DNA from 2 places in the Cryobacterium sp. Hz7 genome. Region 1 is predicted to be linked to the other one. Evidence: riboswitches for the same ligand, from Rfam matches in the RefSeq annotation. Region 1 holds a riboswitch; the other holds the start of a gene.
What was found. A riboswitch is a leader RNA that binds a small molecule or an ion and turns the genes downstream of it on or off. The one in region 1 is predicted to bind thiamine pyrophosphate.
Positions count from the first base shown of each region.

Region 2: it holds a riboswitch for thiamine pyrophosphate, as region 1 does, so the genes downstream of both, E3N86_RS12200 (TenA family protein) here and E3N86_RS13180 (ECF transporter S component) in region 1, are expected to answer to the same signal.

Region 1 is NZ_SOFB01000053.1:103,064-117,776, reverse strand. It holds gene E3N86_RS13195 (DNA polymerase IV) at 1-1,042, shown strand, start outside; gene E3N86_RS13190 (hypothetical protein) at 1,097-1,429, shown strand; gene nhaA (Na+/H+ antiporter NhaA) at 1,870-3,243, opposite strand; TPP riboswitch at 3,604-3,713, shown strand; gene E3N86_RS13180 (ECF transporter S component) at 3,751-4,383, shown strand; gene E3N86_RS13175 (ABC transporter ATP-binding protein) at 4,394-5,917, shown strand; gene E3N86_RS13170 (energy-coupling factor transporter transmembrane protein EcfT) at 5,914-6,696, shown strand; gene E3N86_RS13165 (ATP-binding protein) at 6,683-7,306, shown strand; gene E3N86_RS13160 (hypothetical protein) at 7,334-7,594, shown strand; gene E3N86_RS13155 (D-alanyl-D-alanine carboxypeptidase family protein) at 7,639-8,940, opposite strand; gene E3N86_RS13150 (metallopeptidase family protein) at 8,964-9,314, opposite strand; gene E3N86_RS13145 (ABC transporter substrate-binding protein) at 9,357-10,241, opposite strand; tRNA gene E3N86_RS13140 (tRNA-His) at 10,403-10,478, opposite strand; gene orn (oligoribonuclease) at 10,521-11,141, opposite strand; gene E3N86_RS13130 (thioredoxin) at 11,233-11,493, shown strand; tRNA gene E3N86_RS13125 (tRNA-Arg) at 11,535-11,607, shown strand; gene nadE (ammonia-dependent NAD(+) synthetase) at 11,663-12,484, shown strand; gene E3N86_RS13115 (hypothetical protein) at 12,546-13,244, opposite strand; gene E3N86_RS13110 (DNA mismatch repair protein) at 13,318-13,557, opposite strand; gene E3N86_RS13105 (DMT family transporter) at 13,634-14,590, opposite strand; gene E3N86_RS13100 (aldo/keto reductase) at 14,596-14,713, opposite strand, start outside.
Region 2 is NZ_SOFB01000052.1:12,636-27,348, forward strand. It holds gene istA (IS21 family transposase) at 572-1,921, shown strand; gene E3N86_RS12145 (ATP-binding protein) at 1,921-2,688, shown strand; gene E3N86_RS12150 (YeeE/YedE family protein) at 2,896-4,035, shown strand; gene E3N86_RS12155 (sulfurtransferase TusA family protein) at 4,097-4,324, shown strand; gene E3N86_RS12160 (hypothetical protein) at 4,736-5,098, shown strand; gene E3N86_RS12165 (succinate dehydrogenase iron-sulfur subunit) at 5,181-5,942, opposite strand; gene E3N86_RS17895 (DUF2249 domain-containing protein) at 6,271-6,924, opposite strand; gene E3N86_RS12175 (aconitate hydratase) at 7,292-9,280, opposite strand; gene lipA (lipoyl synthase) at 9,580-10,557, opposite strand; gene lipB (lipoyl(octanoyl) transferase LipB) at 10,554-11,189, opposite strand; partial or broken gene E3N86_RS12190 (leucine zipper domain-containing protein) at 11,998-12,138, shown strand; gene E3N86_RS12195 (hypothetical protein) at 12,249-12,455, shown strand; TPP riboswitch at 12,679-12,782, shown strand; gene E3N86_RS12200 (TenA family protein) at 12,898-13,590, shown strand; partial or broken gene E3N86_RS12205 (IS3 family transposase) at 13,940-14,713, opposite strand, start outside.

The sequences.
Region 1 (14,713 bases):
GGCGGCGAACTACGTGGCCCGGCGCTACGGCGTCAATTCGGCCATGCCCATGGCGCTCGCCCTGCGGCGCTGCCCGGAGGCGGTGGTGCTCGAACCGCACATGGGGCGGTACAAGGAATACTCCGACCGGGTGATGCGCATCTTCGAAGAGTTCACGCCGCTGGTCGAGCAGCTGGGCATCGACGAGGCCTTCCTCGACGTGGCGGGTGCCCGGCGCCTGCACGGCACCCCGGCCGAGATCGGCGCGAAGATCCGGGCCCGGGTCAAGGCCGAAACCGGGCTCACCTGCTCGGTCGGCGCGGCGAGCACGAAGTTCGTCGCCAAGATGGCGTCGGGCCGGGCGAAACCCGACGGCCTGCTCGTGATCCCCGCCGACGAGACCCTCGCATTCCTGCATCCGTTGCCCGTCGGCACCCTGTGGGGGGTCGGCGCCACGACCGAGCAGGCGCTTCTCGGGCAGGGCCTGCGTCAGATCGGTGACCTCGCCCGCACCCCGCTCGCGGTGCTGCAGAAGTGCGTGGGCGACGCGTCGGGCCGCAAGCTGCACGAGCTTGCCTGGGGGAGGGACCCTCGGGTGGTCACGGTGGAGCACGAGGAGAAAAGTGTCGGCCACGAGGTCACCTTCGAATACGACGTGACGGATGTCGCCCGGCTCCGTAGCGAACTGCTGCGGCAGTCCGTTGCGGTGGCTGCCCGGCTGCGCCGCGCAGGCCTCGTCGGCCGCTGCGTGGTGCTCAAGGTGCGCTACACCGACTTCAGCACCGTCACCCGCTCCCGCACCCTGTCGGAACCGACCAGCGTCGGACGCCGGATCTACGAGGAGGTGGCTGCCAGCTTCGAGGCTCTGGCGGCCTCCGGCATCCGGGTGCGCCTCATCGGCGTGCGCGTTGAGCAGCTCAGCGGTGGCGACGGCACTGGCACCGGTCTCTGGGACCCCGACGACGACTGGCGGGGAGCCGAACGGGCCGTGGACTCGGTCACCGCAAGGTTCGGGCGCGGCACGGTGCGCCCGGCGTCGCTGCTGGATCCGGACACACCCTGATCAGGCCCACTCTGATCAGGCAACCGCAAACCAGACAGGGGGTAGCCTGAATCCATGACTAGCCTTCCAGAGAAGCTCGCAGATATCTCTCGTACCGCCGGCGTCAGGTCGGCCTACGGTGATCCGGTCCAGGTGGACGGCGTCACCCTGATTCCCGTTGCTCTCGTCTACTACGGCTTCGGCGGTGGCGAGGGTGACTCCGCCGCCACCGGCAGCGGGTCCGGCGGCGGGGGCGGCGGGGCATCCCTGCCGATCGGCGCCTACGTCAAATCGGGCACGACGGTGCGCTTCGAGCCCAACGTCATCTCGTTGCTCGCGGTCGGCATCCCGTTCCTCTGGGTGGCCGGCAAGGCGATCTCCCGCGTCGTCCGCGCCCTCAAACGCTAGCAGCGAAGGCTCCCAGCCGCCCGGTCGCCCCGCCACTCCGACTGAGGATGTCGGGCTGCTGACTGCGCTCCGGCGCTAGCAGTGCCCGCCGGCCAGCTCGATGAGTGAGTCTCCATGGCCGAGGTTGAGGGGGGTTCGCGGATCGCGGGCTCCGTTGCGCTTGTTCCCGATTCCGACGCGCGTTTTCCCGCGGACAGCGACGCGGTGGATGAACGTAGGCTCTAACCGCCGCGTCTTTCGAGTCCGCGGACCTGCGGCACATCCGTCCCGAACGAATTCGACGGAGATTGTGCCCTGAACAGCGCATTTGGGCTCAAAAACGGGTGTTGATCGATGAATCTCCGTCGAATTGGTTCGGTGCCGGGCACGGCGTTCCGCCCGTGACGACCAGCAGACACTCCGGCTGAGGGAGTTGGGCGGCTGGGTGCGCTCCGGCCCTGTCAGTGCCCGCCGAACCGCTCGTCGCGAGCCGGATCGGCCCCGAACACGTCTGGGACGCCGTCGTTGTCGGCGTCGAGCGCCTCTTTGGCGGCGATGCGCCCGTAGTGCCGGTTGCGGCTCCGCAGCACCACGGTCGCGAGTAGTGCCGCCAGCAGCGAACCGGTCAGGATAGCCACCTTGGCGTGTTCGTCGTGCGGACTACCCTGCCCGAAAGCCAGCTCGCTGATCAGCAGCGACACCGTGAAGCCGACACCGGCGAGCATGGCGACGCCGATCACATCCACCCAGGCCAGGTCCGGGTCAAGGGCGCCCCGGGTGGTCTTGGTGACCAGCCAGGTGGCGAGCATGATGCCAACCGGCTTGCCCACCACCAGGGCTACGACGATTCCGATCGCGACCGGGTCGGTGAGGGCCGTTGTCAGGCCTGACACGCCGCCGATCGTGACCCCGGCGGAGAAGAACGCGAACACCGGCACGGCGAAACCGGCCGAGAGCGGGCGGATGCGGTGCTCGAGGTTCTGCGCCAGGCCCGGGCCGGCGTCGGGTCCGCCGCCACGTCGGCTGCGCAGCACGGGCACGGCGAAGCCGAGCAGCACTCCGGCCACCGTGGCGTGGATGCCGGAGCCGTGCACGAGAACCCAGGTGGCGAGGCCGAGCGGCAGCAGAACGGCGCCCGCGGCCCACCTGGTGGTGCCGAACAGATAGGAGTGCGTATGCGCCAGAAAGGCGAAGAGGCTCAGCGGCACGATGGCGAGCAGCAGCAGAACAGGCTGGAGGTCGCCGGAATAGAAGAAGGCGATGATGGCGATGGCGAGCAGGTCGTCGACCACGGCCAGGGTCAGCAGGAAGATGCGCAGAGCGCTGGGCAGTTTGGAGCCGATCACGGCGAGCACGGCCACGGCGAAAGCGATGTCGGTGGCGGTGGGGATGGCCCAGCCTCGTAACATTTCCGGCCCCGAGCTGAACACGATGGCGGTGAAGATCACAGCCGGAACGATGACGCCGCCGACGGCCGCGGCGACCGGGACGACCGCGCGGCTGAAGGTGCGCAGATCGCCGGCGACGAACTCACGCTTGAGTTCGAGCCCGGCAATGAAGAAGAAGATCGCCAGGAGTCCGTCGGCGGCCCACGCGCCGAGGCTCAGATTGAGGTGCCACGGCTCGTAGCCGATCTGAAAGTCCCGCACCGCATAGTAGAAATCGGAGGCCCCGGTGTTGGCCAGGGTCAGCGCGAGAACCGTCGCCACCAGCAGGAGAGCGCCGCCCACGGTCTCTTTGCGCAGGATCGTCGAGACGTGCAGGTACTCGGGATAGCTGCTGCGGCGAAAGACGTTAAGTTTCGGGGTGGGAGGAAGAGGTGATGGTTTCGGCATGGACGAGCCTCAGTCAATCAGGATTTTGTGGCACACGGACATTGCTGTCGACCAGACTTCCCGACACACCACGTCGAGCGTACCGCGTTCGGGCGGTCAACGCCGCCCGCGCCAGCTACACCGCCAGCGTCCCAGCCGCTGGCGGGAGCCCGGCCCTTCCCGCCAGCTGCGGGGGATGTGCCAGGGTCCGCGCACGGGTAGCCCGCGTCGCATCCGTCGTCGCCGCAAAATGAAGTGGCGCAGCAACAGAAGCAACAGCCCGGCGAGGATCAGGGGAACGGTGAACGTCATTCGCGCCCGACAGTGATGCGGGGGCGAGGCGAGGACTCCATCCCGCGAGTCTAGGCCGAGGTCTATACTTGAATCGAACACGGGAGTCCGGTCAACCGGGCTGAGAGGAAGCTTCTGAAGCTTCGACCGTCGAACCTGATCTGGATCATGCCAGCGCAGGGAGGCAAATTTTCTCGTTCCCGTGCCCTGGAACCATCTACGGAAAGGGCACGACCAGTGCACGCTACAACAACTCTTCTCACCTCCACCACGTCCCGCCAGCCGCGTAACTTCCGGTGGCGGGTCGTCGACATCGTCATCGCCAGTGTCATCGGCGTGGCCAGCGGGCTCATCTTCGTCGTCTGGAACCAGGCGTACAACCCGCTCAGCGGCCTGCTCACCCCGCTGCTGCCGGGCCTGCAGGCTCTCCTGGGCGGCGGATGGCTGTTCGCCGGCGTGCTCGGCGGCCTCATCATCCGCAAACCCGGCGCCGCGCTCTACACCGAGCTGCTGGCGGCGGTCGTGTCGACTCTGGTCGGCGGCACCGCCTGGGGAGCCACCATCCTGGTCTCCGGCCTGGTGCAGGGTCTCGGCGCGGAGCTGGTCTTCGCGCTGTTCTTCTACGCCAACTACCGCCTCGTCGTGGCCCTGCTCGCCGGCGCGGGTGCCGGCCTTGCCCTCGCCGTCAACGACCTGTTGCTCTGGTACCCCGGATCGGCCGTTCCCTTCATCACCATCTACACCGCCTCCTCGATCGTCTCCGGCATTGTCGTGGCCGGACTGCTGTCCTGGCTGGCCATGCGTGGCCTCGCCCGCACCGGGGCACTGTCGCGGTTCGCCGCCGGGCGATCGAACCGCACCCAGGTCTAGGGGGACGGCGATGACACCGGCAGCAGCGGCATCCGTCTCGGGAGCGTCCGTCGTGGCCCGCGGCTGGGGATGGCGGCATGCCGGGCGGCGGGGCTGGGCCGTCAACGGCCTCGACCTGAGAATCGAGCCGGGCGAGCGCGTGCTGCTGCTCGGCGCCTCCGGGGCCGGCAAATCCACTCTGCTGCACGCCCTCGCCGGGGTTCTCGGCGGCGACGAGGAGGGCGAGCAGCGCGGTCAGCTGCTTGTAAACGGCGCCGAGCCGACCGCAGCGCGCGGCCAGGCCGGGCTGCTGCTGCAGGACCCTGACTCCCAGGTGATCCTGGCGCGGGTGGGCGACGACGTCGCCTTCGGCTGCGAGAACCTGGGGGTGCCCCGCGAAGAGATCTGGCGCCGGGTGAGCGACGCCCTGGACATGGTCGGCCTGAACCTGCCGCTCAGCCATCCGACGTCGTCGCTGTCGGGTGGACAGAAGCAGCGCCTCGCCCTCGCTGGGGTGCTGGCGATGCGGCCGGGGCTGCTGCTGCTCGACGAACCCACAGCGAATCTCGACCCTGGAGGCGTGCTGGATGTGCGCGATTCCGTTGCCCGCGTGCTCGAGAACTCCGCGGCGACGTTCATCGTGATCGAACATCGGGTCGCCGTCTGGCAGAACCTTGTGAACCGGGTGATCGTGCTCGACGCGGCCGGGGGAGTGCTGGCCGACGGCCATCCCGACGACGTGCTGACCAGGCAGGGGGAACGGCTCGCGGCCGCGGGTGTCTGGGTGCCCGGGCGGGGCAACGGCCTGACTGCATCGCGGCGCGAGACCAGCTCGGCGTCGGCGCCCGGCTCGGTCCCTCTGCTCCGCACGCCCGGCCTCGCGGTCGCGCGCACGCGCGCCGACGTGCTCGCCCGGGACATCGACCTCACGGTGCACGCCGGCACCGCTCTGGCAGTCACCGGACCGAACGGCGCCGGCAAATCGACCCTGATGCTCACCCTCGCCGGCCTGCTAAAACCGGCCGGGGGAGCGGTTCTCGCGAGCCCGGAGTTCGCCGGCGGGGCCGACGAGGAACCGATCCGCTGGAAGTCCCGCCAGCTGCTCACCCGCATCGGCACTGTGTTCCAGAGCCCGGAGCACCAGTTCGTGGCCGCCACCGTGCGGGCCGAACTCGCCGTAGGGCCGCGCGCCCTCAAACGGCCGGAGGCGAACATCAATGCCCGGGTCGACGAGGTGCTGCAGCGCCTGCGCCTGGATCACCTGGCCGAGGCGAACCCGTTCACCCTCTCCGGCGGAGAGAAACGTCGGCTGTCGGTGGGCACCGTGCTGGCCACCCAGCCACGACTGCTCATGCTCGACGAGCCCACCTTCGGCCAGGACCTGCGCACCTGGCGGGAGATCGTGGCCCTGCTCGACGAACTCCTGCGGGAGGGCACCGCGGTGGTCGCCGTCTCGCACGACACCGACTTCGTGGTCGCCCTGGCTGACCGGGAGTACCATCTGGCCGGGCGGGCCGGCCGCAGCGTCACGCCGCGGGCGGCGGTGTCCCGGTGAGCGTGCTGACGCCTGCCCGGGGAACCCAGGCCATCTTCCGGATCAACCCGGTCGCGAAGCTGGCCGCCGCGCTGCTGCTGGCGGGCGTGCTCATCCTCACCATCGACTGGGTCTCCGCAGTCGTCGCCCTCGCCTGCGAGTTCGTGCTCTTCTTCTGGGCCGGGCTGTCCCTGAAGGCCTTCGCGGTGCGCACCCTGCCGGTCTGGATCGCCGCACCCACCGCCGGCGTCACCACCCTGCTCTACGGGCAGGCGGCCGGGGCGGTCTATTGGTCTTTCGGGCTGGTGAACGTGACCGAGGGATCACTCGAGCTGGCCATCGCCACGACCCTGCGCATCCTCGCCATCGGACTGCCGTCGGTCGTGCTCTTCGTGACCGTCGACCCCACCGACCTGGCCGACGGCCTCGGCCAAGTCGTGAAACTGCCGGCCCGCTTCGTGCTTGGCGGTCTGGCCGGGCTGCGCCTGGTCGGCCTGTTCCTCGAGGACTGGCGCGCCCTCGAATTGGCCCGGCGGGCCCGCGGCATCGCGGACCGCGGCGTCCTGCGCCGGCTGCTCAGCCAGGCCTTCGCCCTGCTGGTGCTGTCGATCCGGCGCGGCAGCAAACTCGCGACGGCGATGGAGGCCCGCGGGTTCGGCGCCTCGGTGCGGCGCACCTGGGCCCGCCCCTCCAGCTTCCGGGGGCGCGAGGTGGCCCTGGTCGGCATCGGTCTGGCCGTGGCCCTGCTCTCGGTGAGCGTCTCCGTGGCGACGGGAAGCTGGAACTTTGTCCTCACCTGATCTGCCCACGGCCGCCCTCGAACCGGCCGCCCCCGATCCGGTCGGTGACCGACGGATGCTGCTGGCCCCCGTGCTCCGCGACCTTGCCGCCGCCGGGGTGGCGCCCGTCGTTCTCATCGACGGGCCGAGCGGCGCCGGCAAGAGCACCCTCGCCGACGCGCTTGTCGTCGCCTGGCCGGGACCGCTCCGGCCCACCCTGGTGCGGCTGGATGACATCTACCCCGGCTGGCAGGGGCTGGACGCCGCCGTCACGCACCTGCGCGAACAGGTGCTCGCCCCGAGAAGACTGGGCCGGCCCGCCGCCTGGCGGCGCTATGACTGGGAGCGGCGCGAGTTGGCAGAATGGCACCCGGTCGACCCGGCCCGCCCGCTGATCGTGGAGGGCTGCGGAACCCTGGCGGCCGCCCACGCGCCACTCAGCGACATCCGGGTCTGGCTGGCCGCCGACGACCGCATCCGCAAGCAGCGGGCCCTCGCCCGGGACGGCGAACTGTTCCGGTCGCACTGGGACCAGTGGGAAGCGGGCTGGGACGCTTACCGAGAGCGGGAGGCGCCCGAGCGGCAGGCGACGATCCGGCTGGCCGGGACCCCGGACATCCGTCGCCCGTAAGTCGGTGCCCGGGACTAGGTTGGAGGCATGGCTGATCAAGGTGCTGAAAATGTCGTTTACACCGCGGAATTCATTGACGGTCCCCTCGCGGGCCAGGTCGACACCCGGGTGCTGATCCAGGGCAAACATGACGCCCGGGTCAGCATGATGGCCGCCGTCGAGGGGGTCGAAACGCTGTTCTGGTACGACGAGGAGGACGTGCGCGATGTGCAGGGCCGCGTGCACGTGCGCTACCGGTTCGACGCGGGCGAGAGCGACCCGTTCCTGCCGACCGGCGAGCGCGAGTAGCCGCAGACCAGTAGCCGGCGGGCGGTCGCGGCAGCCTTTCGCCGCTAGCGGTCCGCGGCGATCAGCGCCGAGATCATCGGCACGGGGTGCAGGAGCCGCCAACCGAGGCCCGGCGCGCTGATCGTGCGGTCGAGCACCAGCGTCGACGTCACCTCGGTGCCCCCGGTCTCCACCGTGACCCGGCCGACGGTCTTGCCCGCCCGGCCGGTCGACACCGTCTCCAGGATCACCTCCGCGTCGCCCGGCGCCTGGGCCTGCCAGCCGTACGTCGTCGTGGCCGTGCGCACGGTTCCGGAGGCCTCGGCCCCCCACGGTGTGCTGAACTCCACGTAGGCGTCACCCTGGGCGAGGGTTGGCAGCTCGCGTACCCCGGCGCGGGCGCTCTCCATCAGGGCGGTGACGTCACTGGTCAGGGTGTCGTAATCGGGTTCGCCGAGCAGGGCACCGGCAAAGGTGTAGGTCGAGTCCGGGCCCTGCACCTGACCGGTGAAGAGAAAACAGACGCCCGCCCCGTCCGTGTAGCTGCGGGTGATGCCGGTGACGCCCTCCTCGGCCAGGAACGCCGTGGTGTTGTCCACGCCGCGCTGGCCCACCAGGGCGGAGGCCGGCTGGGAGAGGATGGCACCGATCACCGGGTCGGCGGCGGCCAGGCCGGCCAGCCGGGCAAGGTCGGTGGCCGTTCCGACGCTTTCGTCGTTGAGCCCGGTGGCGTCGGCGACACGAGTGCCGTCGAGGCCCTGCTTGCCCAGCCAGGCGTTGGCGGCGGCGCTGTAGGCGTCGAGGGAGCCGAAGGCCCAACGCGCCAGCGTGTCGGCGTGATTGTTGCTGGAGCCGAGGATCATCGCCTGGAGCAGCTCGGTCTCGGTCCACAGTTCGCCCGGGAAGACCACGACGGTGCGGGCACCGGAATTGCCGTAGTCGATGTAGTCCTGGTAATCCGCGGCCGTGATCGGGATCTGAGGCCCCGTCTCACCAAGGGTCAGCGGTTTCGCGTCGAGCACGACCAGGGCGGTCACGATCTTCGTCGCCGCGGCCATCGGCAGCGGTTCGGCCGTGCCGGCCACGGCGAGAGGCAGGGTGGTGGCGAGAGCGTCGGCGTCCAGCGCCGTCGTCTCCGGGAAGGCCGGATCGGGTGTGACCGTGGCCAGGCCGATGACGGCGCTGCCGCCGGTGGCCGGCAGCGCGGGCGGGAACGGAACCGACTCGCCGGCCGCCGGCGTGACCAGCGTGGCGGTGGCCTCAGGCAACGGCCCCAGTAGGGTGGCCGGCCCGTAGACGCCGACGGACAGGATGACGAGGGCGCCGACCGTGGCGCCGATGACGCGGGCAGGCCGGGATCTACTCATGACGCAAGGCTAACGGTGGTTGGTCATCCCCAGCCGAGGTCGTGCAGCCTGTCGTCGTCGATGCCGTAGAAATGGGCGATCTCATGCACCAGAGTGATGTGCACCTGGTCGCGCAACTCCCCGAGATCCGCGCAGAGCTCCAGCAGCGGCTCCCGGTAGAGCACGATCCGGTCCGGCATCTCACCGAAGCCGTACTGCCCGCGCTCGGTCAGGGCAACCCCGTCATAGAGCCCGAGGGTGTCCATCGTGCCGTCTTCGGGTCGGTCCTCGACCACGAAGATCACGTTGTCCAGGCCGTCGACCATGTCGTCGGGCAGGAGGTCGAGCTCGTCGACGACGAGACGCTCGAACTCCTCGTGAGTCAGCTGCGGCATCCGTTCAGCATCTCACATTCGTTCAGCCTCTCAGGGAGCCGGTCAGCCGTTGATCGTGATGGTGCTCAGGCCGCCGTCGGTGACGCCCCAGGTCTTGAGGATCTCGCCGTAGGAGCCGTCGTCGACCATGGACTGCAGGGCAGCCTGCACGGCCGCTGCCATCCCGGAGTCCTTCGCCACGGCCATGCCGTACGGTGCCTCGTCGAAGGAGGTGCCGGCCTTCTGCAGCTTGCCCGCGGTCTGCTGGATCGCGTAGAGGGTGACCGGGGAGTCTGCGCTGAAGGCGTCGGCCTGGCCGAGCACAGTGGCGTTCGTGGCCAGGTCCTGGGTGTCGAACTTGAGCTTGTCGATCGGGGGCTTTCCGGCGGCGACGCATGCGGCGCTCTTGGCCGGGATTTCGTCGGTGTCCTCGTAGGTGGTGGACTGCACGGCGATCTTCAGGCCGCAGGCGTCGTCGGGGTCGACGGTGGTGCCGGTGGCGGAGGCCCACTGGATGCCGGCCGTGTAGTAGTTGACGAAGTCGACCTGCTCCTGGCGCTTCAGGTTGACGGTGAAGGACGAGTTTCCCAGGTCCATCTCGCCGCCGATGATGCTCGGGATTATGGTGTCGAAATTCGCGACCTTGTAGTCGGCGGTCAGACCCAACTTCGCGGCAACCGCGGCGCCGAGTTCGACTCCCCAGCCGATCGGGTTGCCGGAATCGTCCTTGAACTCGTTGGGGGAGTAATTCGGGCTCGTGCCGATCACGAGCGTGTCGGAGGCGCGGACCTTCTCCGGGAGCAGCGCCGAGGCGGCGGCATCTTCGGTCACGGTCTTGGCGGGCGCGGTGGCGTCGGCTCCGGGAACCGGCACAGTGTTGTCGACGCAGCCGGTGAGCAGGGAGGCGGCCACCGCAGCGACGGCGGGGAGGGCGAAACGAGCACGCATGGAGAGATCCCTTTCAGCTGTCCCGGACGCCGTTGGATCGGCGGGGAGGCCGAGGCGAGGACACCATTTCGGTGAGGCGTTTCGATGCCGGAAATGCGAACGCGCGGCCGGATCCGAGGGCCCGGTCGCGCGTTCGATGGACTGTTTCTGCGTGTTTCAATTGGGGTGAGTAACGGGGCTTGAACCCGCGGCCTTCCGGACCACAACCGGATGCTCTACCAGCTGAGCTATACCCACCATGCGCTGCTTTCTCATAGAGAAGGCAACTTGACAAGTGTATTACATGTTCGCAGCGAAAATGTTCACGGCTTCGGCCGCGCTGTTCTTCGCCTGTTGGCTGGACGGCCCGGGGTCGGCCACGAACACGGTTTGGCGGTAGTACGCCAGTTCGCGGATGGATTCGAGGATGTCAGCCAGGGCGCGGTGTCCGCCGTCTTTCGCGGGGGCGTTGAAGTACACCCGAGGGTACCAGCGGCGTGCGAGTTCCTTGATCGAGGACACGTCGACGTTGCGGTAGTGCAGCTGGGCGTCGAGGCGAGGCATGAATTTCATCAGGAAGGCCCGGTCGGTGCCGATGGAATTTCCCGCCAGCGGAGCCCTCTGCTCGGCCGGGATGAACTGCAGTACGTATTCCAGCACCAGGGTCTCGGCCTCGGCGGCGCTGATTCCGTTCGGGATCTCGTTGATCAGCCCGCTGGTCTCGTGCATGTTGCGCACGAAGTCGTTCATGTTCTCCAGCGACGCCTGATTCGGCTTGATGATGAGGTCGAGTCCCGGGTCGATGATGTTCAGGTCGTAATCGGTGATCACTACAGCGATCTCCACCAACTCGTCGGAATCAATGTCCAAACCGGTCATCTCGCAGTCAATCCACACCAACCGGTCACTACTTTTTTTCATGTGCCGAGTCTAACGGCGGACGCCGACCGGCCCTGTTGCGCTGATCCCGGCAGCGGTGCGACTGAGACGTTCGCTCCGTAGACTACCTCGCATGGAATTGACGTACTTCTCCTCCGCCTTCTGTGAGCCCTGCATGCAGACCCGGGCAGTCCTGGCCGAGGTCGAACGCCTCGTGCCCCAGGCGACCGTGCGTGAGCTCGACGTGGTGCGGGACGTCGCGGAAGCCGAGGCCGACGGCATCCGGATCACCCCCACGGTGATCATCCGGGACGCGGCCGGGATCGAGGCCTTCCGGGCCACGGGTGTGCCGACACTCGCCCAGGTGCTCGTGGCGGCCGCGAAGGCCGTTTGAGCGCCGGCGGGCCGGGTCTGCGGTATTGTTGATCGTTCTTCGCCCCCGTAGCTCAGTGGATAGAGCAGCGGCCTTCTAATCCGCTTGTCGTAGGTTCGATTCCTACCGGGGGCACCGCACAACACCCGTGAATCCTGTTGCTCTACCCTCGGTTTGGTAGATTCGGGAAATGCGAGAACTACAGGCGCGAATCATCGCGGAGCTGAACGTGTCCCCCCATATCGATGCATCCTCCGAGGTTCGCCGCAGAGTGCAGTTCCTCGCGGACTACCTGCTCCGAACGGGGGCACAGGGCCTCGTGCTCGGCATCAGCGGGGGTCAGGATTCCAGCCTGGCCGGCCGTCTGTGCCAGCTGGCCGTGGAGCAGCTCGCCGAGGCGGGACATTCGGCCATCTTCCAGGCCGTGCGCCTGCCGTACCGGGTGCAGCGGGACGAGGAGGACGCGCAGCTCGCCCTGGAATTCATTCGTCCTGCGTCGACCGTCACCTTCGACATCAAGCGCGCCGTCGACGGCATCGAAGCGGAATTCGCCGATGCGACGGGCCGCCCGCTGCCGGACTTCGACAAGGGAAACGTCAAGGCCCGGGTGCGCATGGTCGCCCAGTATGCCCTCGCCGGCTCGGCCGGCCTGCTGGTCGTGGGCACCGACCACGCCGCCGAGGCGGTCACGGGATTCTTCACCAAGTACGGCGACGGCGGCACGGACATCCTGCCGCTGACCGGACTGACCAAGCGTCAGGGGCGAGCGCTTCTGGTCGAGCTGGGGGCGCCGGACCGGTTATACCTCAAGGCGCCGACTGCCGACCTTCTCGACGACAACCCCGGCCAGACCGACGAGGCCAACCTGGGGTTGCGGTACGAGCAGATCGACGACTTCCTGGAAGGGCTGCCCGTCGACGATCTCGTCGCCGAGACGATCGAGAACCGCTACCTCGGCACCGAGCACAAGCGCCAGGTCCCGGCATCGATGTTCGACGAGTGGTGGCGCTGACTCGTGAGAGCTGTGAGCCGCCGCCGCCTCGCTCGGGAGCGCGGCGGCGGCTCACGGACGTCTAGCTCTGGAGCGGGGTGGGGCGCACTTCCAGTGCCTGCACGTCGTCGAGGAGGCGCTGGGTCTCCGTCGACGCCGAGGCCGTTCCAGACGCATATTGTAGCGGGGCAGGCACGGGCGCGGCCGGCGCGGCGGTGAACTGGTCGTGGTGCTGCTGGGCGGTCCAGGCATCCTGCTCGGCGAGGAGGTTCTTCTCGGTGCTGTTCTTGGAGACCTTCCACCGGTCGAGGTCGCTCTGGAAGATCTTGCGGGTGCGGCCCGGCTTGTCCTGCCATTCGACCAGGCGGTCGCGGAACTCGAGCAGCGCGGGCTCGAGCTGGTACCCGAACGTGGCCGAGGTGCGCTTGAGCTCAGCGAGTTGATGCGCGGCCCAGTTCGCGGCGACGCCCGAACCCTTGATCGGCAGGAGGCGTAGCTGCACGTCGGCCTGGCCCACCGCGCGGTCCGCCATGACCTGCTCCTGCGGCGTGAGCGAGTTCCAGACGGATGCCTCGGTCGCGGCATCCACGAGGGTGCCGATCACGGCCGCCTTGAGAGCCCGGTCGTTCTGCGCCAAGAGGCGTTTGATCGCCCCGCGGGAGATCACCGCCGCCAGAAGGCTGGCGACGACGATCGAGACGATGAGCACCACGGCGCTGAAAACCATGGACTGATTGCTGGCTGCCGTGAGCCAGGATACGAAACTATTCCACCACTGCATGAGCGCACTTTACCGGCGTCTCGTCCCGATCTCCGGGAGCGGCGCGGCGTGCCCTGCGGAGAGGTGCGTGCAGTCAGCGGAAGCAGTCGGCCGCGTCGTCAATGCGCCAGAACGAACCGACGTTCATTGTGCGGGTGGCGGCGAGCAGGCGCCGCGCGGCGAAGTGGTCGCCGTCGACCTCGGTGCGCCGCTCGATGTGCCCGAGCACCATGCCGGACCGGTTCGAGACCCGCCAGAGGCCGTCTTTCACGGGAACAAACTGCAGACCGCGGATGACCGGCAGTCGGGGAAGTGGGGACGCTGGTGTGGACATGGAATTCTCCGAGATCGACCGTACGCGGGTGAGGGTCCCCTCAGGCTACGGAGAGCCACCGACAGTGGTTTCGGCGCTACCGCAGAGGTCCGTTCAGCAAAACCATGTCCTGGCTGGCCAGGTCGAGGTCCACAACCCGGTTCGGACGTGCGGTCTGGGCGACGACGATGCCCGCGAGCACAAGGACCACCCCCGCCATCTGCAGCCCGTCGAGGGACTCGCCGAGCCAGAGGAACGCGAACGCGAAGGCGAAGATCACCTCTGAGGCAGACACGATGCCGGCCGCCGTGGCAGTCAGTCGGCCGAGCGCCATGTACGAGAACAGATACGGGGCGAAGGAGCCGAACACGCCGTTCCACAGCGTCAGCAGCCACAGCGGGAGAGACACCGCCCCGAGGTTGCCGTTCAACGCGACATCCTGAACCAGGGTCTGCGGCTCGACCTGCCACCAGGCGCTGAACACGAGCCAGAACGCGCTGGCGAAAAGCATGGACCAGAACGACACGGCCAGTGGCGAGGTCGCGGCGACCTGCCGCTCCCCGACCAGGAAATACACTGCCAGGCAGATTGCGGCGAGGATTCCCGCCAGCACACCCAGTTCAGAGAGGGTGCTGGCCCAGATCTGGGCGACGACGGCCATGCCGATCAGAACGCAGCCGATGGCCAGCCAGATGCGGGATTTGACCCGCTCCTTGAAGACGAACCGGGCGACCAGGGCGACGATCAGCACCCCGGTGTACTCGAGCATGAGCGCGATGCCCACCGGCAGCAGACTGATCGCCACTGCGTAGAACCACTGGATCAGGGCGACCCCGGCCACCCCCAGGATGGCCATTACCGCGAGCTGGCGCAGGCTGATGCGGAACGCCCGCCGGTTGGTCACGAGCAACAGACCGCCGGCCAGGAGGGCGACGACCGTGACCCGGAAGAAGGTCAGCTGGGCCGGGGACAGGCCCGCATCCACGATCACCTTGGTGGTGCTGCCGTTGAGGCCGAAGAGCAGCGACGCGAGGAGAGCGTAGAGGTAGCCCACTTCGCTCAGCCCAGACCGGTGCCGTGCACGGCGTACGGTTCGATCTCGTCGATTTCGATCTGGGTGAGAGGCGGGGCATCCAAGGCCGCCACGGTCTGCTCGAGCTGGTTCAGGCTGCTCGCG
Region 2 (14,713 bases), on a different contig from region 1:
CGGATGCCGCCACCGAAGCCTCATCGCCCTGGCTAGCCTCAACCTCGGAGACAACGAATCCTCCCTTTCCAGCCAAAAATAACCCACAGATGTATAGGGAGAGCCCAAAAAAGATCGTTTTTGTGGGTTCATGCCGACGATGCGTAGCGCTCAACCTCGGAGCAGTCAAATGTGTCGTCTCACAGTGGCGAGTAGCGCTTGATGGTAGCGGTAGTCCGGCGAGTTGGTAGCGCGTTTCCGGGTACACGGTAGCGCTGGCGGGCGGTGTACTGCTCTGCTGTGAAAGTACAACGCAGAAGGCGTTGTCGTTTCATTGTTAAGGGGCAGGTTCATGGCGGACTATCGAAAAATATTGGGGTTGTTGCTGGAGGGGCGGAGTTACCGCGAGATTGTAGAGATCGCGGGATGCTCGCATCGCGACGTGGCCAGGGTTCGGCAGGAGGCCCAGGACCGAGGTCTGACCTCGATGGTCGCGATCACTGACGCTGAGCTCGCGCAGTGGTTCCCCGACGGGCGGCGGAGAGTGTCGGAAGAGTAGGACCAGCCCGACCTGTCGCGGGTGCTGGCGTCGATGAAAGCGAACCGGCACTTCACGTTGCTGTTGGCGTGGCGCCGCTACGTCGACACCAAAGACGCGGGGAAGAAGTATGGGTATTCGCAGTTCTGCGCCCTGTTCACGGACTATCTCCCCACCCATGATCTGGTGGCGGTTCTCCGGCACGAGCCGGGCCGGGCGATGCTGGTGGACTGGGCCGGCGACACGATGGACGTCGTCGACACGATCACCGGCGAGGTGATCCGGGCGGTGCTGTTCGTCGCGGTGTTGCCGTTCTCGGGCGCGATGTTCTGCCGCGCCTATGCGGATATGAAGTCCCCGGCCTGGCTCGACGCTCACGTTCAAGCGTTCGCGTTCTTCGGCGGCGTGGCGCAGATCGTCGTGCCGGACAACCCGACGACCTCTACCCACCAAACCCATAAGGGCGACGCGGAGCGGGTCGTCAACGCGAGATATCAGCAGCTCGCCGATCACTACCAATGCGCGATCGTCCCAGCACGCGTGAAGCGTCCGCGAGACAAGGCTGCAGCCGAAAACGCGGTGAACGTCATGAACAAACGCGTCATCGGCTACCTCAACGACGATGTCTTCACTTCCGTCACCGAGTTGAACGACGCGATCGAAGAGCGGGTGCGGGAGATCAACCACGACATCCGCCGCGCGGACGACACGACCCGGTGGGAGAGGTTCGACACCGAGGAGCGGGAGCTGCTGGGCCCGTTGCCCGATGCCGGGTTCGAGGACGTCTCATGGAAAGAGCTGAAGGCAGCCCGCAACTACCACGTCACCGCGGACACCCAACGGTATTCGGTGCCGTTCGCTCTGGCGGGCAGGCTGTTGCGGGTGAGGCTGACCTCGTCTCGGGTGACGGTCTTCGATGGGCACGAGATGCTCTGCGAACACCCGCGGTTGACCGGCCGGAAGGGCCAGTACTCGACCCTGCCCGAGCACGTCCCGCCGCAGCACCGCAACATCGACGGGCTGTGGTCCAGGCGCTGGTTCACCGACCGGGCGCGCAGCGTCGGGCCGGCAACCGTCACGGTGATCGAGCAGATCCTCGACGCCCAGGTGATCGAGGCGCAGGGGTATCTGGCCTGCCAGAACATTCTGGATGGGCTCGGCAAGAACAACCGGGAACGATTGGACGCGGCCTGCCAGGAACTCGTGAACCGCAGCGCCCATCCGACCTACTCGACACTGAAACGTTTGATGGCCGCGATCGACAGTGATGCGAAAAAGCCTCGGCCGGTGGTCCCGGCGGCCTCGACCCGCAAACGCGTCAGCACCGTCGTTTTCCGCGACACCATGCCAGACGTTTATGTTCGCGACGCCTCCCACTACGCACGCGACGAGGAGGGAAAGTGATGTTCACCAGCATCGATTACGACAAGTTCCGGGCCCTGCGCGTGACCCACGTCGCGACCCGGCTGGAAGAGCTCATCCAGGACGAAGCCAACGACACCCTCACCCCCGAGCAGCTGTTCCTCACCGCCGTCGATGACGCTTTGGAGTCCCGCCGCATCAACAAGGTCGACAAACTCATCCGCCAGGCCGCCTTCCCGATCCCGGGCGCGACCGTCGCCGAGGTCGACTACCGCGACGGGCGCGGCATCACCCCGGTGCGCATGCGACGCTATGCCGCCCACGACTGGCGCTCCGATGCGACAAACCTGCTCATCATCTCGCCCACCGGCGGCGGGAAAACCTACCTCGCCTGCGCGCTGGCCATCGGCGCCTGCCAGAGCGAACACTCGGTTCTTTACTTCCGGATGGACGACCTCGCCCGCCGGCTCGTCATCGCCCGCGGCGACGGCATCGCCCACCAGAAACTGTTGAACGAGCTCTCCAACATCGACCTGCTCATCATCGATGACTTCCTCACCGTCGGCATCGACAGCGACGCCGCCAGCGACCTGTTCGCGATCCTCGCAAACCGTGAACACCGGCTTCCGACGATGATCGCCTCGCAGACCGGACCCGCCCACTGGGTTGCCGAGCTGCCCGACCGGGTCGCGGCGGATTCGATCGTGAACCACCTCGCCAACAACGCCCGGATCATCAACCTCGGCCAGATCGACATGCGGAGGCACCGCAACGACCAAGCCCGCGCCCACGAGACCTACTGGGAATGAGACGGGGGCGGCCCGGGCACACAGCGCCCGGGCCGCTACCACCTCGTCAGAACCGCGCTACCACCTGCATGGACTGGCGCTACCATCAAGCGCTACTCGCCATCACAGGGTCACCGCGCGACTTCTGCGGTGCTGATCCGACGATGAGTCGTAGCGTCGATAGTGCCTTCCTGACTTCGTGAAGGCCGCGACGAACGGGGATACGACATGCTTCTCACCGGTTTGGGCTTGGGCATTGCCCTGGGCTTCGCGATGCAACGCGGTCGTTTCTGCGTCACTGGCGCATTCCGTGATCTTTGGGTCACCGGCAACACGCGCTGGCTTACGGCCTTTCTCATCGTGATCGCCGTGCAGAGCGTCGGGGTCTTCACCCTGGATGCCGTCGGCGTAATCTCGCTGTCGTCCAGCGCCTTTCCCTGGCTCGCCACGGTTCTCGGCGCTTTCCTCTTCGGCTTCGCCATCGTGCTCGCGGGAGGCTACGCCACGGGCACCTACTACCGGGCCGGTGAGGGCCTGGTGGGCAGCTGGCTGGCGTTGATCTTCTATGCGCTGTTCTCCGCGATCTCGAAGACCGGCGTGCTGGCGACCGGGGTATCCGGCCTGCGCAGCGTGACGGTGGAGGCCTCGACCGTGCACGGGCTGCTTGGCGTCTCGCCCTGGCTCCTGATCGCCGTGCTCGTCACCGCGGTCGTTCTGCTAGCCCGGCATCACCTGCGCAAACGCCCGGGAGCTCGCCTGGCCACCCTGCCGCCCCGCAAACGCGGCATCGCCCGCCTCCTCTTCGAGAAGCAGTGGGGCGCGTTCACGACCGCGCTCGTGATTGACGCGCTGGCGATTCTGGCCTGGCCGCTGAGCTGGGCCACCGGCCGCGAAGCGGGTCTCGGAATCACCGGCCCTTCGTCAAACATCGTCAACTATCTCGTGAGCGGCGACGCCGAGGTCATCGACTGGGGTGTCTATCTGGTGATCGGAATCCTCACCGGAGCCTTCATTGCCGCCAAGGGCAGCGGAGAATTCCGTATTCGAATTCCGGATGTCGTCACCACCGTTCGCAGCATCGCCGGCGGCGCCCTCATGGGTATCGGCGCCAGCCTGGCTGGCGGTTGCACCATCGGCAATGCCATGGTCAACACGGCTTCCTTCCAGCTTCAAGGCTGGGTGGCCTTTGGCTTCATGATCCTCGGTACCGGCGCCGCCACCCGGCTTTTCATCACCGGGCCATCCAAGGCCCGCTCCGCCCGCAATGCCGCGGCTCGGGAGGGGTCAGGTCAGGGCGCTGCAGCACCGGGCTCGCCCAGCAAGACGGCACCCGGCCACAGCACCGCACGGGCATCCGTTCGCCGCTAGCGTCTATCGCCCGGCGCCACGTTCCAGTTCAACAATTCACCGCAGAACAAGGAGATTCACCATGGCAGTTCACGTACTTGAAACCGATGGTCAGGTCTGCCCGTTCCCCATTGTCGAGGCCAAGGAAGCCATTGCCCTGCTCGATCTGGGCGATGAGCTGGTCATCAATTTCGACTGCACCCAAGCGACGGATGCCCTGCCACGCTGGGCCGCGGAGGTAGGTTACCCGGTCACCAATTTCGACCGCGTCGGCGATGCCGCCTGGACCATCACCGTTCAGAAGACGTAACGCTGCTGCTGCGTGATCCGAACAGCCAAGACTGAACGACTTCAAACTTAGCGAATGTTTTCGTTCCATTACTACTCAGACCTCGCGTCGGCCTGGCTGGCATTTTCGGTTTCGCCGCCGTCATGTTCAACTTCGGCGTCGTGAACGTGTTCTGCAGAGGCCTGCACTCGTACTCGGGGTTGTAAATACTTCGCTCCCGCTCCGGCTTGGGACTCAGCCCTTCGGAGTATTGATTAAAGCTCTTGCGGGTTGTTCGGTGATTAACCTGGGTGTGGCGGCCAATCGTTGAGCTAGGCCGGCTGTCGCAGTGGTCTGTTCCACCGCGCGCGTGCTGGAACATTGGGTGGCCTCCGACCCAGCCAGCTTGCCGGAGTAGGTTTTAATGATTGACTTCGCGAAGGATGGGCTGACGTGGTGAAGGATCAAGTGAAGGGCAACCGCTCGGCGCTAGAGACAGCGGCGGAAGCGATTCGTGAGCTGTGCGAGCCAGTTTCCCCGCCTAAACGCACACTTGATTACCAGAATTACTTTTGCGCCAGAAACCTCGATAACAAGGAGGTCGTGGAGCGGAACGAGGCGCGTAGAGCTGCTTTTTACGAAGCTGTAGTCGAGTATGCCCGTGCCTTTTCGGTAATCTGGGACGAGTTGGAGGCCGCCAGACATTCGCCGCGCGAGGCCGCGAGTATTGAGAAGGAAGTCTCTTACTTCCAGGATCTGGGCGAGGAGCTGAAGCGCGCAGCAGGTGGCAGCGTCGCCCAGGACACCGCTTACTAGACGAACAGATCAACAGATCCACTTAGTCTTAGACCAGCCGCCGACACCGTAACCCGATGCGGCGCCTTCGGTTTACTTGTGCTTACACCTTGCCGGTCAGGATGGCTTGTTTGACCTCGGCGATGGCCTGGGTCACTTTAATTCCGCGGGGGCAGGCATCCGTGCAGTTGAAGGTCGTGCGGCAACGCCACACGCCCTCTTTGTCGTTGAGAATGTCGAGGCGCACTTGGGCGCCATCGTCGCGTGAGTCGAAGATGAAGCGGTGTGCTGCAACGATCGCGGCCGGACCGAAGTACTGACCGTCGGTCCAGAACACCGGGCAGGCGGTAGTGCAGGCGGCACATAGAATGCACTTTGTGGAGTCGTCAAAGCGGGCGCGCTGGGCGACCGTCTGAATGCGCTCCTTGCCCTTTTCCGGCTTAATGCTGTTCATCATGAACGGCTGCATTTCCTTGAAGGAGTCGAAGAACGGCTCCATGTCAACGATGAGGTCCTTCTCCAGCGGCAGGCCCTTGATGGCCTCCACGTAGATGGGGTTCGTGACGTCGAGGTCCTTCATGAGCGTCTTGCAGGCGAGACGGTTACGACCGTTGATGCGCATGGCATCCGAGCCGCAGACGCCGTGCGCGCAGGAACGACGGAAGGTCAACGAGCCATCCTGTTCCCACTTGATCTTGTGCAGCGCGTCGAGCAGGCGGTCGGAGGGGTAGAGCTGCACGTCGAAGTCCTGCCAGTGCGGCTCTTCGTCAACCTCCGGGTTGAACCGGCGCACAATGATCGTGGCGGTGAACGACTTGATTTCTTCGGGGATGATGGGCTTGTTGTCGATCGTGGCTGTGCTCATTAGTACTTCCTTTCCCTCGGTGGTAGTGCATGATCTTGACCGGGGAGCGATTCACTTTCCATAAATAGATTGGGTCCAAGGAACCGTACGGTTTGCACTGTTACGAAGATTCGCGCTCGTAGACGACCACCGCTGTCCTCCTATAACAGGCTATCTGTTTTAATCGCTCTCGCGCCGGTCGGCAACGACAGGACGCAACCGTGAACCCGAGCGTGCTCTTGTTGCTCAGCAACCACGTGTTTCTCCGGCCCTGTTCACCGGGCCTGCACGATTTGTAGGTGGGGCCGTACATTGCGGGGGTCAGGACACCACGCCGTCGTGCTGTGGATTAGGCGCGGCTGAAGCGCACCCGCCAGAGCTCCGGGCCTCGTTCGATGTAGCTCACGTCGAAAGTGTTTGGCTGGCTCTGCTGAAGTTCCGCCAGCATCCGTTGGGGGTCGTGCGGTTCGATCACGTCCAGGGCGAACCCCGGCACAATGGCGTCGAGCGCGCCGAAGACGGCCGCGTGCCGGATGGCGTGCGGGATGGTGCGGGCGTCGAGCACGATGGTGTCCGTCCCCTCGGTCGTCCCGTCACTGCCCCCATCTGCCGTCGGCTTGCCGAGTGCAATCGGTGGAGGACGCCGCGCCGGAGCGATGAGCTTCGCCACGGTGAGCAGGATGACCGCGTCTTCGACAGCCTCCAGCGAGTTGCGGCCCGGCGGCATCGTGATCAGGTCCCCGCGCCATCCAGACCACGATGCGCCACCCGAGGTGAGAACGACCCGCCCCTCGAGGACCTGCACGGTTGCTTCAGCCAGGTTGTCGTGTTCTCCAAGGCGTCGCCCGGCACGGAGCGCGATCAGCGTTTGCCGGAGGACGTGCACGTGGCCGCCGTAAACGGTCTCCGCGCTGCGACCGCTGGATGCGTCCCGTGCGTGATTGAGATGGTGGCGCACGAGTGCGGTGAGCGACTTCTTTTGCATGTCGTTCTCAACTTTCATTTCCCTCAGGCTCCGCTACCGCTGCGCACGTCTCAACGGTGAGGTGATTGCCGCGCGTGGCCGGTCGGTGCGCCCGTTCTCAGTTCGGAGTCGGTTACGCTGCCAGCGCGTGGAGTCCACTTATTCTTGAGCATCTCATACTGGTAGGTCTCCGTTTTTTGCCCGGTCTGAGTGCATAGTGCCGCGATTGAGTTGAAGGTCGATTAGATGACGAAGGGTGGTCCATGGGCTTGACCGGAGGGGGCAGGCTGCGTGTCACCGGCGACGAATACGCTTTCGTGGCTCGTCTGGAGCCGACCGTCACGTGTGCGCCGGGACGGTTAGCGTCACAGAATGAATTTTCGCCGCAAAATGAAACTGCGCGGGCCTATTTGGTTTCCTCAGGAATGGCGGCTCCGCGTGCGCTCCGGGTGCGCAGCCACGGGATGAGGCCACCGACGAGGAGCATTTCGATCTGCCGGGTCGAGAGTTCGTGGCGCACGGAGTAGACCTCATCACGGGTTGTGTTGCGCACGAGGATCTCCGTTCCGTTCGAGAGAGCCTCACGAATCCCGTCGAGCACGAGCACGTCATCCTGCGCGATGCGATCGTGATCGGCCGCATCCACGAACTGGAGCGCCAGCGCGCCGAAGTTGGCCAGGTTCTGCCAGTGGATGCGTGCGAACGAGACCGCCAGCACCACCCTTAATCCTAGGAAGCGTGGGGTGATCGCGGCGTGCTCCCTAGAGGAGCCCTGCCCATAGTTGGCCCCTGCGACGATCATGTGGCCGGTCGTATCTCGGGTTTGGGCGGCGCGAGTCGGGTAGGTCGGGTCGACTTGGTCGAAGGTGAATTCGGCGAGCTTGGGGACGTTGCTGCGGAAAGGGAGCACGCGCGCACCCGCTGGCAGGATCTCATCCGTCGAAGTGTCATCGCCCACGATCAGGGCGACGGGTGCCTCGATGTGCTCGGGGAGCGGTCCGAAGACCGGCAACGAGGAGATGTTTTCGCCCTTGACCAGGTGCACCGCTATGGATTCCTCCGGCGGTAAGGGCTTCTCGAGCATCGCCAGGTTCACGCTCGACACCGCCGGAAGTGTGATCTGGGGATATTCCAAGCCGAAGAGCCCGGGCAGGTCCCGCGGATCGGTGATCTGTCCCGTCAGCGCGGCGGCGGCCCCCGTCTCCGGCGAACATAGGTAGACCGAGTCTTCCTGGGTGCCCGAGCGGCCGGGAAAGTTGCGCGGCATCGTGCGCAGGCTGATGCTGCCATTCGCTGGGGCCTGGCCCATGCCGATGCAGCCCATACAGCCGGACTGATGCAGTCGAGCCCCCGCCCCGATCAGATCCAGGGTGGCCCCCATGATGGTCAGGTCCTGCAGAATCTGCCGGGAGCTGGGATTGACGTCGAGGGACAGGCCGGGGAATGACTGCCGCCCCTTCGTGATCGCGGCCACGATCGCGAAATCGCGCAGGCCCGGATTCGCGGACGACCCGATCACGACCTGTCCCACCGGGCGCCCCGCCACTTCGCGCACCGGCACGACGTTGCCGGGCGAGCTGGGAAGCGCGATCAACGGCACGATAGAAGCCAAATCGATCTCCTCGGTCACGTCGTAGGTTGCATCTTCGTCCGCGAGCAGTTCGGTGAAATCCTGCTCGCGCTGTTCGGCGCGCAGGAAGGTTTGCACTTGATCATCGGCCGGGAAAACGGTGGTGGTCGCGCCCAGTTCGGCGCCCATATTGGCGATCACGTGCCGATCCATCGCGGTCAGGGTGGCGAGGCCGGGGCCGTAGTACTCGACGATCCGGTTGACGCCGCCCTTGACGCCGTGCCGGCGCAGCATTTCGAGGATGACGTCTTTGGCGCTGGTCCACGGCGGCAGTTGTCCGGTGAGCTTCACGCCCCAGATTTCGGGCATCCTGATGTACAAGGGCTCGCCGGCTATGGCCAGGGCTACCTCGGTGCCGCCGACGCCGATGGCCAGCATCCCCAGCGAGCCGGCGGCCGGGGTGTGGCTGTCGGAGCCAACCATCGTCTTGCCGGGGATGCCGAACCGCTGCATATGCGTGGGGTGCGACACCCCGTTTCCGGCCTTCGAGAACCACAGACCGAACCGCTGGCAGGCGGAGCTGAGAAAATCGTGGTCCTCCGCGTTCTTGCTGTCGGCCTGCAACAGGTTGTGGTCGACGTACTGCACGGAAACCTCCGTGCGCGCGCGATCCAGTCCCAGCGCCTCCAACTCCAGCATGACCAGGGTCCCGGTCGCGTCCTGGGTGAGGGTCTGGTCGATGTGCAGGCCGATTTCGGTCCCCGGCACCATCTCCCCGGAGACCAAGTGCGACGCGATGAGTTTCTGGGCGACGTTGTATGCCACGGTAAGCTCCCTTACTCGATAGCGGTGCCCGCCGACATCCGTCGGTATGAAATCGGCCTCCGGGGCATGCCACTAATACCAAGGTAGGCCACTCGTGGCGGGGGGCCTAACCCTCCCAGGACAATGGACATCGTCTGCACCGGATGCGTGCTGTCGTTTCGTCACGGTCTCAGCGTCGGTCCACCGGTCGGGTGGGGTCCTGGGCGGCGACGCAATCACTCGACCACGAAATCCTCCAGCTCGGCCAGGACCGCAGCAACTGCATCATCCCCATGACCCACATAACCACTCCAAGTAGTTTAGACGGCCTGCGCGAAGCCGAGCGAAGCATCCTCCAGTGGTCTGAGGTGTTCGGGGACCTCTCGCCCCTTGGCCTGCATGGACTGTGCCCACAGCCTGCCTGCCCGATACGACGAACGAACGAGAGGACCGGCCAGCACCCCGAGGAAACCGATCTCCTCGGCCTCCACCTTGAGCTCAATGAACTCCTCCGGACTCACCCAACGATCGACAGGCAAATGTCGCGCCGTTGGTCGGAGGTATTGTGTGATCGTCATGATGTCTGTGCCTGCGTCATGCAAATCCTGCGTTATCTCCGACCGTTCCTCTCCCATGCCGAGAATAAGATTCGACTTCGTGATGAGCCCCGCGGCGCGCGCCTGGGTCAAGACATCCAAAGAACGCTCATAGCGAAAAGCCGGCCTGATGCGCTTGAACAATCTCGGAACGGTTTCTACATTGTGCGCGAAGACCTCGGGTCTGGAGGAGAAGACCTCGCCGAGAAAGTCGGGGTTGCCGGAGAAATCGGTGACGAAAATCTCGACTCCGGTGCCGGGACTCTGCTGATGGATTTGCCTGACCGTCTCGGCGTGCAGCCATGCTCCCTCGTTTGGCAAGTCATCGCGGGCAACGCCCGTGATCGTGGAGTAGCGCAGATTCATCTTCACGACGGATTCCGCGACGCGCCTCGGCTCATCTGTGTCGTACTGTGCGGGTTTGCCCGTGTCGATCTGGCAGAAATCGCAGCGCCTGGTGCATTGCGAACCGCCGATCAGGAAGGTTGCTTCCCGATCTTCCCAGCACTCGAAAATGTTGGGGCAGCCGGCCTCCTGACAGACAGTGTGCAGGTTTTCGCTCTTCACCAGGTTTTGTAGCTTGTGGTATTCGGGGCCCATCCTGGCGACGGTCTTGATCCACGCAGGCTTGCGATCGATAGGCGTTTCGGCATTGCGGATTTCAAGGCGGAGCAGCTTCCGGTCCGCTGGGACAGCTCTCATGCGGCCACCGTCATTTCACTCTTGAAATTTGCCTTCATGGGGTCGATCAGTTCGGATGTGTGCACCGTGCGACCGAGAACGCGCGACATGGTCGTCACCCCGGCATCCTTGATCCCGCAGGCGATGATGTGATCGTACGGCTCAAGGGAGTTACTGCAGTTGAGGGCGAATCCATGCATGGTCACTCCTTCCGCTACTCGGATGCCGATGGCCGCGATTTTGTCTTCCCGGCGGGTTGAACCGACCCAGACCCCGGAGCGGCCGGGAATTCGGACACCCTCGATACCGAACCCGGCGAGCACGTCGATCAGAATGCCCTCCAACCGTCGCACGTGGCCGACGACGTCGGCGGGCTCGGCGAGACGCAGGATCGGATATCCAACGAGTTGCCCGGGCCCGTGCCAGGTGATCTTGCCACCACGGTCAGTGTCAATGACCGGGGTACCGTCCGTAGGACGCTCCTCCGGCTCGGTGCGTTTACCATCCGTGTATACAGCTGGATGCTCCAGGAAGATGACGGTGTCCGCTCTCTCCCCAGAGACAACGGAACGATGGACTGCGCGTTGGAGCTCAAGGCCCTCAACATACGGCGCGGAGTTGGCGCTTAGCCCCGCGACGACAAAGTCGAGCATAGAAGCGGGTCTAGGGCACGGCACATACTTGCTAATCCGATGACGCCCAGTTGTTCACAAATACCCCCTGAAACGTTTGGAGAGTCTGGATGACACCACAGGGGATGTGTGATCCAGCGAACCCGCCACCGACTACGCTGCCCGCGATCACGTCCCACTGAGTGTGGAATTTCTCGACACCTTTTATGCGTCGCGGTGGGTGACGATGAGGCCGGGGTGGTGCGTCGCGGTGGGTTACGATCGTGGTTTCAGATGGTTGTCGATATCGGCGGCATCATCGTGACGAACACCGATGGTCGCGGACGACCGGGGTCGTCGCGTTGATCCTGGCCGGGCTGATCGGCACGGTGATGGCGACCGCGACATCCTCAACACGAGGTGGCCCCTTCCCCCGGTCGGTGTGGTAGTCAAGAGCTACTGGTGTGACCCCGCCGTGCCCGCTGCCCGGAGTGCGCAGCCACGCACGTGCTGCTGCCCGCAGCGCTGGTTCTGCGGCGGGCGGACACGGCCGAGGTGATCGGCACCGCCCTGGCGGTGAAGGCCCGCGGCGATGGGCACCGCATGATCGTGGTCCGGTTGGGCCGCCCGGTCTCCACGGTGCACCGCTGGCTGCGTCGGCACGGGAACCACATGCCGACTAGGTTGTATGAACAGGGCGTGCAGCACGCGTACCGTGCCGATCCTGACCTTCTGAACCGCGACCTAAGTGTACCCGGCCACGACGTTAGTGGCTTAAGGGGTTGAAAAAGGGAGGTCCTCCGGTGCTTAGTGGAGATGTTCAACGTCTCACTTCGCAACGGAGGTCCTCATGTCACACAATGCCAGGTTGAACGTTCGCGGAAGGGCTCTTCTGGCCGAAAGGGTGTTGGGTGGTCGTCCGGCCGCGCACGTCGCCAAGGAACTTGGCATCTCTCGGCAGTGCGCGTATCGGTGGGTGCGCGGCTACCAAACCCGACAACCGACGGTCAGAGACCGGCTTCACCCACCCTGTACGCGCCATAGCCGCAATGTAAGAGGAGAGTGCTTATCTGAATGGTATTGAGGCTAAGCATGCCGGTGTTGTCGATCGGACCCGAGCGGGCGCCCACCTGGGAGAGGGCTTTGTTGCGCTTCGGTGAGACCGATGTGCGCTGCACCGTCCGCGTGATGCGCTGGACGAAGGACGCCGTTGGTGTCGACGTCGACGGTGACGGGGAAGAGCTGCGCTGTTGGGTTTGGCAGGGCGCGGTCGACGGGCTCGCAGCTCGCGAGGATGCCTGGCGATGAGATCGGGCCCGGAAACGATCGTGTGCGGACAGTGTCCGAAGTTGACTGCACGAGTGTCCGCAGTCGGCTGCACAACTTAGAGGTTGCGTAGTCATTGTCTGGTGAAGCGACGACCCACGATGGCGAGGGGGTGTTGACATTGTCTTGACAAGCTCGTGTCTGCGGCGAATCGCCTGTTCGCCTGCGGAGCTACTCCCGATCAGCAACCCCTGTGTACACTCGACCTGTACGACAGGGGAGCGCCGTGAATGGGCGCTGAGAGTGCGCAAGCAGACCCTTGAACCTGAACCGGTTAGCACCGGCGGAGGAAGTCGTGTGGTGACCGTTCGCCTGTGAACATCCACCTATGCGTTCGCGCTTGCGATTGCACCCGCCGGACATCCTCCCCTGTCGACGCGCCCTGCCAAGGACGGCAGCGCACAATCTGACAGAGGAGATGCTCATGACCGACGCTCACCGATTTGCACCCGGCATCGCTACCATCACCGTCGACCCGAACGGCCACATCGCGGAACTCCGCGCCGCGGTGGCCGAGGCGTGGGACGCCGCCGTCGACCACCGCTTCGTCAGGGAGCTCTCCGCCGGCGCGATCGACGACGAGGTCCTCATCGGCTACCTCGTGCAGGACCACCAGTTCTTCGACGCCTTCCTCTCCATGCTCGGAGCATGTGTCGCGTACGGGGACGAGGTGCCCGCCAAACGGCGTCTCGCCCGCCAGCTCGGCATGCTCGCGTCGGACGAGGAGGGCTACTTCCAGCAGTCCTTCGACGAGCTCGGAGTTCCCAAGTCCGAACGCACCGCACCCGAACTCACTCCCGCCACTACCGCGTTCAGGCAGGTGATGACCGAGGCGACCCGATCACAGTCTTACCCTCACCTGCTCGTTATCCTCGTCATCGCCGAATGGCTCTACCTCGATTGGGGGGAGCGCGAGGCGCAGATGCCCGAACGCTTCGTCCACCGTGAGTGGATCGACCTCCACCGCGGCACCGACTTCCAGGAATGGGTGCAGTTCCTCCTCGACGAGCTGGATCGCGTCTTCCCCCAGGATTCTGCCGAGCGGGACCGCCTCACCGCGGTGTGGGAGCACGTCGTCGACCTCGAACTCGCCTTCTTCGACACCGCTTACGCGTGAGACGCGGGTCGGTGACGGTCGTGGTCCCGTCATCGAGCTGAACGGTCACCGGAGATCGCGCGCTCGAACCTGCAGGCTTCTGCCCGGCGTACCGCCAGCGCCCACCCCTCATCGGGGACCATCAGCAGACCACGCTCAGGAACCCGGTCCTCAGCGACGGCTTCGTCGTGCACCGGACTATGGAATAACATGCCAGTCGTCCACACGGGTACGGATACGCCGGAAGATCAAACTACTGTGCAGACGACTTCGGACATTCACAGTTGCCTGGTGAGACGACACCATGGCGAGAACCCTGCAGCGGTGAAAAACGCCACGACTGGCCTTGACCCCGGAGAGTGGACACGGGTTAAGCGGCGAGTTGGATCTCTGCGGCCTGGGACGAGTATTGCATCTCGAAGTCCACCGGGGTGACATGCCCGATCGAGGAGTGCCGCCGGCGGCGGTTGTAGTGGTCCTCGATCCACGCCGCGACGTCGCGGATCGCTCGGGCCCGGGTGGGCCAGATGCGACGGTAGTAGAACTCTGTTTTCAAGTTCGCGAAGAAGCTCTCGGCCATTGCGTTGTCCCAGCAGATTCCGGTGTATCCCATCGACTGGGTAATGCCATGTGCGGCAGCGAACTCGGTGATCTGCTCCGACGCGTATTGGGTGCCGCGGTCCGAGTGAAAGATCACCGTCGCCGGGCGGTCCCCGCGCATCACCATGGCCATCATGAGGGCGTCCTGGATGAGGTCGGTGCGCATGTGGTCGGCGATGGCCCAGCCGATGACGCGGCGGCTGTGGGCGTCGATGACGGTCGCTAAATACACCCACCCCTCCCAGGTCCTCAGGTAGGTGATATCGCCCACCCAGACCTGGTTCAGCGCCCCGGTATCCCACTTCCGTTTCACCGCGTCGACCGGGTAAGCGTCAGCGTGATCGATGATCGTGGTCGTCTTCCCTTTCTTCGGACAAATGCCCGCCAAACCCAGTCGTCGCATGGTCACGGCGACGGTCTTGCGAGAGATGATCTCCCCGTCCGCGCGGAGATCAGCCAAGATCCGCGGGGCCCCATAGACCACGTCGGAATCACCGTGGAAGAAGGTGACCTTCCGCTCGATATGCACCCGCCGAATCGACGC